3 regions of the Leclercia sp. CFBP8987 genome follow, and region 1 is predicted to be linked to each of the others. Evidence: riboswitches for the same ligand, from Rfam matches in the RefSeq annotation. Region 1 holds a riboswitch; each other region holds the start of a gene.

Region 1 (4,205 bases):
AGCTGGATAGTTTTTACGCCCGCGGCCAGCAGACGTTCGATCCAGGCCACGCTGTTGACCACCGGATAGAGTCCGAGACGAAAGGGCACCGAAGGAAAGTTGGGCTGATACATTACGCCTCCTCTTTCTTGAGATAGATCTCGCCGCCCCGGGCGCGGAAGGTTTCCGACATGTCAGCCATCCCCACTTCGATGGTCTGCGCCGCGGCGTAATCCCGCACCTCCTGGCTGATTTTCATCGAGCAGAATTTCGGTCCACACATGGAGCAGAAGTGCGCCACTTTGCCGGACTCCTGGGGCAGGGTTTCGTCGTGATAGGCGCGGGCGGTGAACGGGTCGAGGGCGAGGTTGAACTGATCTTCCCAGCGGAATTCGAAGCGCGCTTTCGACATGGCGTTATCGCGGATCTGTGCCCCCGGATGGCCCTTCGCCAGGTCGGCGGCATGGGCAGCAATCTTGTAGGTAATCAGTCCCTGTTTGACGTCCTCTTTGTTCGGCAGGCCAAGGTGCTCTTTCGGCGTGACGTAGCAAAGCATGGCGCAGCCAAACCAGCCGATCATCGCCGCACCAATCCCGGAGGTGAAGTGGTCATAGCCCGGTGCGATATCGGTGGTCAACGGTCCGAGGGTGTAGAACGGCGCTTCGTGGCAGTGCTCCAGCTCCTCGGTCATGTTGCGGCGGATCATCTGCATTGGCACGTGGCCCGGACCTTCAATCATCACCTGGACGTCATACTCCCAGGCGATTTTGGTCAGCTCGCCCAGGGTATGGAGTTCGGCAAACTGCGCTTCGTCGTTGGCGTCGCGAATGGAGCCCGGACGCAAGCCGTCGCCCAGCGACAGGGAGACGTCGTACGCGGCGCAGATTTCGCAGATCTCGCGGAAGTGCTCATACAGGAAGTTCTCCTGATGATGGGAGAGGCACCATTTCGCCATGATCGAACCGCCGCGGGAGACGATGCCGGTCAGGCGTTTAGCGGTCATCGGCACGTAGCGCAGCAGCACGCCTGCATGAATGGTGAAGTAGTCCACGCCCTGCTCGGCCTGCTCCAGCAGGGTATCGCGGAACGCTTCCCAGGTGAGATCTTCCGCAATGCCGTTTACCTTCTCCAGCGCCTGGTAGATAGGTACCGTCCCGATCGGCACCGGGCTGTTACGCAGGATCCACTCGCGGGTTTCGTGAATATAGCGCCCGGTAGAGAGGTCCATCACCGTGTCCGCACCCCAGCGGGTGGACCAGACCAGTTTCTCTACCTCTTCTTCGATGGAGGAGGTGACTGCCGAATTACCGATGTTGGCGTTCACCTTCACCAGGAAGTTACGCCCGATGATCATCGGCTCTGATTCCGGGTGGTTGATGTTGGCCGGGATAATGGCGCGACCCGCGGCCACTTCGTCACGGACAAATTCCGGGGTGATGTTCTCCGGCAGGCGGGCACCAAAGCCTTCGCCCGGATGCTGATGGCGCAGCACTTCACCACGAATGCGCTCGCGGCCCATGTTTTCGCGGATGGCGATAAACTCCATCTCCGGCGTCACGATCCCCTGGCGGGCGTAGTGCAACTGGGTCACGCACTTGCCCGCTCTGGCACGCTTCGGCGTCAGCAGGCCGGTGAAGCGCAGCTCGTCCAGACCGTCGTCGGCCAGCCGCTCCCGGGTATAGGCCGAGCTTTGCTCGTTCAGGGCTTCGCAGTCGTTGCGGGCGTCAATCCACGGCTGGCGCACCCTGGCCAGCCCCTGCTGGACGTTAATGGCAATCGCCGGATCGCCATAAGGCCCGGAGGTGTCGTAGACCGGTACCGCTTCGTTCTCTTCAAACTGCGGGTTCTCTTTGCTGCCGCCGATCAGCGTCGGGCTGAGCTGGATCTCGCGCATTGGCACGCGGATATCATCCTGCGAACCCGTCAGATAGATGCGTTTCGAGTTAGGGAAAGCGGTGCCTTCCAGGGTGTCGATAAAGTGTTGGGCGTGTGCGCGCTGTTCGCGGCGGGTCATTTTTGTGGCAGACATAGCTCGTTCCAGTAAGTTCAGGAAGTGGCTTGTCAGACGACGGATGAAGCAAGAGAGGATCGCCCTTGGGCGATACAATAAATTGACTCTTGTTCCCTTCGCAGGTCTTAACCTGATCAGGTTCCGCGGATCCCGAATTAACGGTCTCAGCCCGGCTTTCGCACTGGGCACTCCGACAAGAATATGCTCCCCTACAGCGGGAGCAGTGAATGTAAACTACGCGTTAACGAGAAATAACTCAAGCCGGTCGGGCGACGTTATCTTCGTTACTCACTTTCAGATTGTGATCCAGCGCAAGGGCGATCAGGTTGTCTTCCAGGGTGAAGCGTTGCTCCAGCGCCTCGCCGATATCGGAGAGCGCCTGCTGGAATTCGAGATAGTTATCCTGATCGATGGCGTTTTCGAGCGTGGAGTCGTAGTAATCCATGATTTGCTGAGTATTGGCTTCCAGCAGGGGGTAGAGTCTGGTGGCGGCTAACTGCGGGCTATCACCTTCCAGGTCACGGATAATGCGCTCATAAATATTGAAATGCCCGTTAGAAAGGTAATCGACCAGACTCTGACAAAAATCGTCCAGCGCTTTTTCGTTGAGGCGCATATAAGATTCTTTGCCAGGCTTAATGCCAACGAGATTGTAATAGGCAACAAGCAGATGTTTACGCACGTGCAGCCAGCGATCGACCAGTTTGTTACTTCCGCCAACGCGCTCTGTCAGGTTTTCTAGCTGGTTTAGCATGTTTGACTCCGCAAGGTTAAGATTAAAAGCTGCCCACCCAAAATGTAATAGTAATGTTACCAACATGCCTGTGAAGCAAAGGTAGTGCAATAGATATGGATCGTATAATTGAAAAATCGGATCGCGGCTGGTGGTTAGTCAGCCATGAACAAAAATTATGGTTGCCCGGTGGTGAATTACCCTATGGCGAAGCAAATAATTTCGATCTTGCGGGGCAACACGCACTAAATATTGGTGAGTGGAAAGGCGATTCTGTGTGGTTGATCCAACAAAATCGCCGTCACGATATGGGATCGGTGCGCCAGGTGCTCGATCTCGAGGTTGGCCTGTTCCAGCTGGCGGGTCGTGCTGTGCAGTTGGCCGAGTTTTATCGCTCGCATAAATTCTGTGGCTACTGCGGCCACACCATGCACCCGAGCAAAACCGAGTGGGCGATGCTCTGCAGCCACTGCCGGGAACGCTATTACCCGCAAATTGCCCCGTGCATCATCGTCGCCATCCGCCGGGATGATTCCATTTTGCTGGCGCAACACACTCGTCATCGCAACGGGGTACATACCGTACTGGCCGGGTTTGTCGAAGTGGGCGAAACCCTCGAGCAGGCCGTGGCGCGGGAAGTGATGGAGGAGAGCGGCATCAAGGTGAAGAACCTGCGCTATGTCACTTCCCAGCCGTGGCCGTTCCCGCAATCGCTGATGACCGCCTTTATGGCCGAGTACGACAGCGGCGAGATCGTCATCGACCCGAAAGAGTTGCTGTCCGCCGACTGGTATCGCTACGACGATTTGCCGCTGCTGCCACCGCCCGGTACCGTGGCGCGCCGGCTGATAGAAGATACGGTGGCAATGTGTCGGGCTGACGATGTGTGAGACATGTTACACTGGAGATAAGACGCTTAAGGAACTGCAAAAATGACCGAACTGAAGAACGATCGTTATCTGCGTGCGCTGCTGCGCCAACCCGTTGATGTCACTCCGGTATGGATGATGCGCCAGGCGGGCCGCTATTTGCCGGAGTACAAAGCCACGCGCGCGCAGGCGGGCGATTTTATGTCGCTGTGCAAAAATGCGGAGCTGGCCTGCGAAGTGACGCTTCAGCCGCTGCGCCGCTATCCGCTGGACGCGGCGATCCTCTTCTCTGACATCCTGACCATCCCGGACGCCATGGGGCTGGGCCTGTACTTTGAGACCGGCGAAGGCCCGCGCTTTAGCTCGCCGATTAAGAGCAAAGCGGATATCGACAATCTGCCGATCCCGGACCCGGAGCAGGAGCTCGGTTATGTGATGAATGCGGTGCGTACCATTCGTCGCGAGCTGAAAGGCGAGGTGCCGCTAATCGGCTTCTCCGGCAGCCCGTGGACGCTGGCGACCTACATGATCGAAGGCGGCAGCAGCAAAGCCTTTACCGTCATCAAGAAGATGATGTATGCCGATCCGCTGGCGCTGCATGCCCTGCTGGATA
Region 2 (4,205 bases), 1.9 Mb from region 1:
GAAGCCATTGTTGATGGTGGCTTTGATACCGTTAGCGCTAAAAGAGGCTTCGCGCAGCGGATCGGCAACATGGGCCGCCTGGCCATGTTGTACGGCGTCATGGGCATTCTCTAAGGCCTGTTTTTCGGCAGCAGCATTGATCGTGGCCTGACGGTTCTGGTCTGCGATATAGCACGCATCACGGCTGACGCCCTTTGCTTCACACTGCGCTAACCGCTGCTCTTCGGAGACGCAGCCCGCCAGCAATGCAGCAACCACACCCACCAACAGAATCTTTTTCATACATTAACCTTATCGAGTTTAAGAATTTCTCATTCCCTGATAATTGCTCATTCATTCCATTAAGCCAGCCGTTAACTGCGTATATCTATAGTAGTAACGCAGTAGTGACGTGGGGTGACTATCGCGGAATGCAGGGTTTTGCTATTTGATGAAGATCACACTTAGCACGAATAGCTAAAAAGATGGGAATAATCAGGGCGTCGCAGGCACCAAAGTAAATCAATAAAAAGCCCCGCTTTGAACCTTAACGGTGGGGCTTTTTTTACTGGTGTTCACTGCGCTTTAGGTGTCATCTTAAGGAAACGCATGACCCCAGGGCGGCGCTCGGAAGTGAGCAGCAAGCGGTTGTCATCAGTGAAATCACGCAGCTCAGGCAAATTGCTGGTCTCACGTTCTACTCGTTCAATCACAGTCACATCAAAATAGCTGTCCGCGTGACGCAGGAAATTGCTGTATTTGCAAAGGAAGTTGTCCATCCAGTGGTGGATTTCAATGACCACCGTTGAGGATCTCAGCAAGCTCAACACTTCGTTGGTAAGGAGTTCGAATTCAAACCCTTCAACATCCACCAGCACAAAGGCATTTTCAAGGGCTACTGGGTTCAGGGCGGCAAAACTTGCGGCATTGGCTTCGCCCATTATGGTAAGTTCTCCCACGGAGTTGTTCTTTTTCCAGTTCTCAGCAATCACGCTGCGGCCTTTTTCCGTCTGCTCAAAACATATGGTTCTGCCGACTTTACCGGACACCAGCATGCCGATGGCGTAATAGCCATCGGCCGCACCGATATCAATAAACGTGCTGTAGTGACCGGCCTCAATGGCATCGATCAGATTGAGGATCTCTTTCTCATAAAGTCCAAGGCACTGAGAACCGAGATCGAGTTTGCCCCACCAAGTCTCGCGATCCAGATGCAACCCGGTAAATGGGCCATATTTCACCACGCCGTTGAGAATATCGAACAGTTCCAGAGAGATACGCTCCTGACGTTCGCGAATAGTCTCGCGACGCCAGGCTTCACGCTGCTCGACCGTTGATTGCTGAGCGCGCGCCAGCATCGGATGAAAATAGTCTGCTTCCGCTAAAATTAACTGTTCCACACTGTTCATTCTGTTATTACCTAAGTCCGGTTCGTAAGTGTGTTGATTACAAGGATTGCAAAATAAGTTTGCGTTCAACGTCTTCTTCCAGAGTGGTGAAGTCAGCCACCGTACAGGTGGCGCAAATCCCTTTCTTCAGCCCGAAATCAAACAGCCCACGGCGGAATCCGCTCAGGGTTTTTGAGGCGTAGACGTCAAATATTGACGCGTCATTCAGATTTCCCGCCGGGGCGAGGTTGGTTTTGTCGTCCAGGAAACTTTCGCAACAGGGTTGCACCGTGCCATCGTAAAAAATGGTGAATTCACGAAAGGGCTTCACACAGGGGCTGGTACGGATCGTTGACGAGGCCGCATGCTCGATTAAAACCCCGGCGCGGTTGGTGCCGTATTTCCGCCAGTCCGGCCACTGAATTTTAATCTGCACGCCACGATGGCTGAAAAGGACCGAGGTGGAATTAAGCACCGTATCTACATCGAAATCGGGGAGCTTATGCCTGCACTCTAGCTTATCAAGCAGTTTGGTCACCCGACGGTAAATTGCCGACGGTTTCTGAACCACGTTGGAGGGCGGATGTAGAGTCACACAAATATTGTTCAGACCGCTGTCAGAAAGCGTACTTAGGCGGGCTATATCAAGGAAATCACCGTTGCTGTTAAAGGCAATATGGGTATAAGGCAGCGCCTGCTTGATCAAGCCGATTTTACGCTCCAGATCCAAATCCAGCAGCGGCTCGTTATATAAGTTCAGTGAAATACGGTTTTCGTAGCGGATTGCTGCTAGTTCGCCGCAGATTTTCTCCAGCGTTACCGTATCCATAAAGCGCTGAAGCGACTGCCGGTTGGAGAAGCTGACCGGGCAGTAATCACACTTGCGGTTGCAGTTGTAAGAAAGCTCAAGGTTGACGATTTCAACGTGGCGCTTAAACATGATCTGCTTTTGCGATTCGGTCATTGCCGCGCTGCGCCGACTGTCCAGCAGATTTTTGATGCTTTCATCTGAAGCAAAACTGATTTGCTCAAAATAATCCATTGTTACTCTCCTGCCGCTTAAACGCTCAGTCACTACGTATTTATATCGGCCACCCGGCTGAAAACCTGAATACGGCGCATGATAAAAATTTTCCTTAAGGCGCTGAGCGACATTATGCGCACCCCAAGCAGTATGACCACAGCTTAACCCAGGTGGCGGGGGAGTTAATGGCGCAACAGACAGTGGTTCACCAGCTTTTTCTGCGCATAGAAGGGGGCTGGACAAATGGTTTTACAAGCGTGAGAGGACTGCTATCATCGCTGGCGGTGATAACGTTACCGTTACATCAATGACTCGGGGTGCCCTTCTTTGTGAAGGCTGAGAAATACCCGTACCACCTGATCTGGATAATGCCAGCGTAGGGAAGTCAGATGCCCTCCGGGCAATCGCTTCTTCGCGCAAGGCAGGAGCGATACCATGCAGCCTGACCTGCTCAATTTACACGCCTTACACCATTTCCGAACCCGTTCCCCGCTGACCCACTGTATGACCAACGACGTGGTGCAGACCTTTACCGCCAACGTATTGCTGGCCCTCGGCGCATCACCGGCGATGGTGATCGAAGCCGAAGAGGCTGAACAGTTCTCCGCTATTGCCGATGCGCTGCTGATTAACGTCGGGACCCTGACCGCCTCGCGTGCTCAGGCGATGCGCCGGGCGATTGAAAGCGCGGTGGCGGTGGGTAAACCCTGGACGCTCGATCCGGTGGCCGTTGGCGCCCTGGCGTACCGGACCCGTTTTTGTCAGCAAATTCTCGCCCTCAAACCGGCAGCCATTCGCGGCAATGCCTCTGAAATTCTGGCCCTTGCCGGGATGAGTGCAGGCGGGCGCGGCGTTGACACCACCGATACCGCCGCCAGCGCGCTGCCGGCAGCCCAGGCGCTGGCCCGGCAGACTAATGCGATTGTGGCGGTGACCGGGGAGGTGGATTACGTTACTGACGGGCTGCGGACCCTGACCATTACCGGCGGCGATCCGCTGATGACCCGCGTGGTGGGCACCGGTTGCGCCCTGTCGGCGGTCGTGGCGGCCAGCTGCTCACTGCCAGGCGACCGACTGGATAATATCGCCGCGGCCTGCGGCTGGATGAAACGGGCCGGGACGCTGGCGGCAGCGCAGAGTCGTGGTCCGGGCAGTTTTGCCCCGGCGTTTCTGGATGCCCTTTGGGATCTGGGGGCGCAACCATGAAACGAATAAATGCCCTCACCATCGCCGGCACCGACCCGAGCGGCGGAGCCGGGATCCAGGCCGACCTGAAAACCTTCTCGGCGCTTGGGGCGTACGGCTGCTCGGTGATCACCGCCCTGGTGGCGCAGAACACCCGCGGGGTGCAGTCGGTCTATCGCATCGAGCCGGACTTCGTGGCGGCGCAGCTGGAGTCGGTGTTCAGCGATGTGCGCATCGACACCACCAAGATCGGCATGTTGGCCGAAACCGATATCGTCGAGGCCGTGGCGGAGCAGCTCCTGCGGCATCGGGTCAAAAACGTGGTGCTGGACACGGTGATGCTGGCGAAAAGCGGCGATCCGCTGCTGTCACCCTCCGCCGTCGACACACTGCGTAAAAAGCTGTTGCCGCAGGTGGCGCTGATCACCCCCAACTTGCCCGAAGCGGCGGCACTGCTGGATGCCCCGCATGCACAAAACGAGCGAGAAATGAAAGAGCAGGGCACTGCGTTACTCGCCCTGGGTTGCGGTGCGGTGCTGATGAAGGGCGGTCATCTGGATGACGCTGAAAGCCCCGACTGGCTGTTCACCCGCGACGGAGCCACGCGCTTTACCGCCCCGCGCATCAAC
Region 3 (4,205 bases), 540 kb from region 1:
AAAAAGCCAGCAGATAATACCTGCTGGCGTGGTGATTCGCACCAATACTCAGTCACACATGATCGAAGCCATTCAGCGTTCCGAGGTCGATGTTGTCACCTCCCACTGCATCAGATCTTCCAGTATTTTCAGCCGCTGCTCTGCACACCGGCGGGCCAGCCAGGACATTCCCTTTGTCGCTGAGAAGTACTGTTGGTAAAACTGATTCGTGGTCGACCTCTTCATATTCACCTCCTCGCTTCATCGAAGAAGATTATTGGCCTAATATAGGGATTAATAAATTGCTGATTTTTTGTCAGGAGTTCCTCTTTTATGCCCTCTGGTCGTCTGCAACAACAATTCATCCGCCTGTGGCAGTGCTGTGACGGCCAACCCCAGGAGACCACGCTCAGCGAGCTGGCCGAGCTGCTCAACTGTTCGCGCCGTCATATGCGCACCCTGCTTAATACCATGCAGCAACAGGGCTGGCTGAGCTGGGAGGCCGAAGCCGGGCGCGGCAAACGTTCCCGCCTCACCTTCCTTTACACCGGCCTCGCCCTGCAGCAGCAGCGGGCAGAAGATCTCCTCGAGCAGGATCGCATCGAGCAACTGGTGCAGCTGGTGGGTGACAAGGCCGCGGTACGCCAGATGCTGGTCTCCCACCTGGGCCGCAGCTTTCGCCAGGGCAGGCATATCCTGCGGGTGCTCTACTATCGCCCGATGAAAAACCTGTTACCGGGCAGCGCACTACGACGCTCCGAAACCCATATGGCACGGCAGATCTTTAGCGGCCTGACGCGCATAAATGAGGAAAACGGGGAACTGGAAGCCGACATTGCCCACCACTGGCAGCAACTTTCCCCGTTGCACTGGCGCTTTTTCTTGCGGCCCGGCATCCATTTTCATCATGGACGTGAGCTGGAGATGGCCGACGTCATTGCCACCCTGCAGCGCGCCCGCGAGCTGCCCCTCTATTCACACATTACCCGGGTCCAGTCCCCCACCGCCTGGACCCTGGATATTCAGCTCTCGCAGCCCGACCGCTGGCTGCCATGGTTGCTGGGATATGTGCCGTCGATGATCCTGCCGCGCGAGTGGGAATCGATGCATAACTTTGCCAGCCAGCCGGTGGGCACCGGGCCGTATGCGGTCTCCCGCAACAACAATAACCAGCTGAAGATCCGCGCCTTCGATGACTACTTTGGTTACCGGGCGCTGATTGATGAGGTCAACGTCTGGGTCCTGCCGGATATCAACGAAGAGCTGAGCGTCGGCCTGACGCTGGAAGGGCCCACCGAGGGGGAAAAAGCGGTGGAGAGCCGGCTGGAAGAGGGCTGCTACTATCTGCTGTTCGACGCCCGCTCCCACCGCGGCGCCAGCGCAGAGGTGCGGCAGTGGGTAAGCCGGATCCTCTCCCCGGCGAACCTGATCTACCAGGCCGAGGAGGTATATCAATCCTACTGGTTCCCGGCGTATGGCCTGCTGCCGCGCTGGCACCACGCCCGCCCGGGACGCGGCGACAAACCGGCCGGGCTGGAGAGCCTCACCCTGACCTTCTACCGCGAACATATCGAGCACCGGGTGATCGCCCGAATGATGAGCGAACTTCTGGCCGCCGAGCAGGTGACGTTAAACATTCAGGAAGTCAGCTATGAGGAGTGGCATCGCGGCGAGACGGTGAGCGATATCTGGCTCAACAGCGTCAACTTCACCCTGCCCCTCGACTTCTCGCTGTTCTCGCATCTGTATGAAGTCCCGCTCCTGCAGCACTGTATTCCCCGCGACTGGCAGCAGGACGCCGCCCAGTGGCGTGCGGGTGAGATGAACCTTGCCGTCTGGTGCCAGCAGCTGCTGTCCCAGCAGGCGATTGTCCCGCTGATCCACCACTGGCTGATGATCCAGGGTCAGCGCAGTATGCGCGGTTTACGCATGAATACCCTGGGCTGGTTTGACTTTAAATCGGCGTGGTTTGCACCGCCGGAACCTTAACACTTTCGTAATATTCACCAAATCATTACAATACCGTCGTTCTCAACGGGGTGCTGCGCGCAAGCGTGTGCTGAGAAAATACCCGTCGAACCTGATCCGGATAACGCCGGCGAAGGGATTTGAGGCTGTCGCTCAAAATCCTTTGCCACTCTCACATACAGAGGTGCAAAGTGTTCAAAACTGTTCTTCCCCTGCTGGCGCTGATTGCGCTGCCTGCCGTTGCCAGTCCTGTCCTGACGGTCTACACCTACGACTCCTTCGCCGCCGACTGGGGCCCTGGCCCGGCGGTCAAAAAAGCCTTCGAAGCCGACTGCAACTGCGAGCTGAAATTCGTGGCGCTGGAAGATGGCGTCTCGCTGCTCAACCGTCTGCGGATGGAAGGCAAGAACAGCAAAGCCGACGTGGTGCTGGGTCTCGATAACAACCTGCTGGAAGCGGCCACGCAAACCGGGCTGTTCGCCAAAAGCGGCGTGGCGGCCGATGCGGTTAAAATTCCTGGCGGCTGGAAGAACGACACCTTTGTACCCTTCGACTATGGCTACTTCGCCTTCGTGTATGACAAAAACAAGCTGAAAAACCCGCCGAAGAGCCTGAAAGAGCTGGTTGAGAGCGACCAGAAATGGCGCGTGATCTACGAAGATCCGCGCACCAGCACCCCGGGGCTGGGTCTGCTGCTGTGGATGCAAAAAGTGTATGGGGACAAGACCCCGGAAGCCTGGCAGAAACTGGCCGCCAAAACCGTTACCGTCACCAAAGGCTGGAGCGAGGCCTACGGGCTGTTCCTGAAAGGCGAAAGCGACCTGGTGCTGAGCTACACCACCTCTCCGGCGTACCACATTATTTCGGAGAAAAAAGAGAACTACGCCGCCGCTGATTTTGCCGAAGGTCACTACCTGCAGGTTGAAGTCGCCGCCCGCACCTATGCCAGCAAACAGCCGGAACTGGCGGAGAAGTTTCTGAAATTTATGGTCTCGCCGTCGTTCCAGAATACGATCCCAACCGGCAACTGGATGTACCCGGTGACTGACGTCGCTTTACCGGCCGGTTTCGACAGCCTGGTCAAACCGCAAACCGCACTGGAATACTCTCCGCAAGAAGTGGCCGGGAAACGTGCCGCCTGGGTCAGTGAATGGCAACGCGCCGTCAGCCGCTGATCGCCGGCTGGTTACTCCCGGGGCTGATCGCCGCCATCCTGATGGTGACCGTCGCCCTGGGAGCATTTCTGGCGCTGTGGTTTAACGCGCCAGCCACCGACGTCACGGCGCTGCTGCACGACAGCTATCTGTGGCACGTCATCCGCTTCTCGTTCTGGCAGGCGTTTCTTTCCGCCCTGCTCTCCGTGGTACCCGCTATTTTCCTTGCCCGCGCCCTCTACCGGCGGCGCTTCCCCGGACGGCAGGCGCTGCTGCGCCTGTGCGCCATGACCCTGATCCTGCCGGTGCTGGTGGCGATATTCGGTATCCTCAGCGTCTACGGGCGTCAGGGCTGGCTTGCCGCGCTCTGTCAGGCTCTGGGGCTGGAGTGGACCTTCTCCCCTTATGGCCTGCAGGGCATCCTGCTGGCGCACATCTTTTTCAACATGCCGATGGCGACGCGGCTGCTGCTGCAGGCGCTGGAGAATATCCCTGGCGAGCAGCGCCAGCTCGCCGCTCAGCTCGGGATGCGCGGCTGGTCCTTTTTCCGCTTCGTAGAGTGGCCGTGGCTGCGCCGTCAAATTCCGCCCGTTGCCGCGCTGATCTTTATGCTCTGCTTTGCCAGCTTCGCCACCGTGCTCTCGCTGGGCGGCGGACCGCAGGCCACCACCATTGAGCTCGCCATCTATCAGGCCCTGAGCTACGACTACGATCCGGGCCGGGCGGCGCTGCTGGCGATGGTGCAGATGTTCTGCTGCCTGGGGCTGGTGATGCTGAGCCAGCGGCTGGGTAAAGCCATCGCCGTGGGCAGTAGCCAGCTTACCGGCTGGCGCGATCCGCAGGATAGCCTGCGCAGCCGTCTGACCGATGGCCTGCTGATCACTCTCGCTCTGCTGCTGTTACTCCCGCCGCTGCTGGCGGTAGTGGTGGATGGCCTGAATCTTAACCTGCTGTCGGTGCTGCAACAGCCGGTGCTGTGGCAGGCGCTCGGCACCTCGCTGCGCATTGCCCTGGGAGCGGGGCTGCTCTGCGTGGTGCTGACCATGATGCTACTGTGGACCAGCCGGGAGCTGTATGCCCGTCAGGCAAAGGTGGCTGGGCAGG

What was found. Region 1 has a riboswitch for thiamine pyrophosphate ahead of thiC (phosphomethylpyrimidine synthase ThiC). Riboswitches for the same ligand answer to the same signal wherever they lie in the genome.
Region 2: linked by a shared signal. The riboswitch ahead of thiM (hydroxyethylthiazole kinase) and the one ahead of thiC (phosphomethylpyrimidine synthase ThiC) in region 1 are both predicted to bind thiamine pyrophosphate.
Region 3: linked by a shared signal. The riboswitch ahead of thiB (thiamine ABC transporter substrate binding subunit) and the one ahead of thiC (phosphomethylpyrimidine synthase ThiC) in region 1 are both predicted to bind thiamine pyrophosphate.

The regions. Positions count from the first base shown of each region.
Region 1 is NZ_CM188255.1:212,149-216,353, forward strand. Features, by position in the region: gene thiE (thiamine phosphate synthase) at 1-113, opposite strand, end outside; gene thiC (phosphomethylpyrimidine synthase ThiC) at 113-2,008, opposite strand; TPP riboswitch at 2,085-2,193, opposite strand; gene rsd (sigma D regulator) at 2,247-2,744, opposite strand; gene nudC (NAD(+) diphosphatase) at 2,840-3,613, shown strand; gene hemE (uroporphyrinogen decarboxylase) at 3,656-4,205, shown strand, end outside.
Region 2 is NZ_CM188255.1:3,202,179-3,206,383, reverse strand. Features, by position in the region: gene SOM40_RS15555 (hypothetical protein) at 1-282, opposite strand, end outside; gene SOM40_RS15550 (class I SAM-dependent methyltransferase) at 555-1,388, opposite strand; gene SOM40_RS15545 (radical SAM/SPASM domain-containing protein) at 1,426-2,409, opposite strand; TPP riboswitch at 2,695-2,791, shown strand; gene thiM (hydroxyethylthiazole kinase) at 2,827-3,597, shown strand; gene thiD (bifunctional hydroxymethylpyrimidine kinase/phosphomethylpyrimidine kinase) at 3,594-4,205, shown strand, end outside.
Region 3 is NZ_CM188255.1:750,233-754,437, reverse strand. Features, by position in the region: gene sgrT (glucose uptake inhibitor SgrT) at 73-225, opposite strand; gene sgrR (HTH-type transcriptional regulator SgrR) at 313-1,968, shown strand; TPP riboswitch at 2,005-2,104, shown strand; gene thiB (thiamine ABC transporter substrate binding subunit) at 2,139-3,122, shown strand; gene thiP (thiamine/thiamine pyrophosphate ABC transporter permease ThiP) at 3,098-4,205, shown strand, end outside.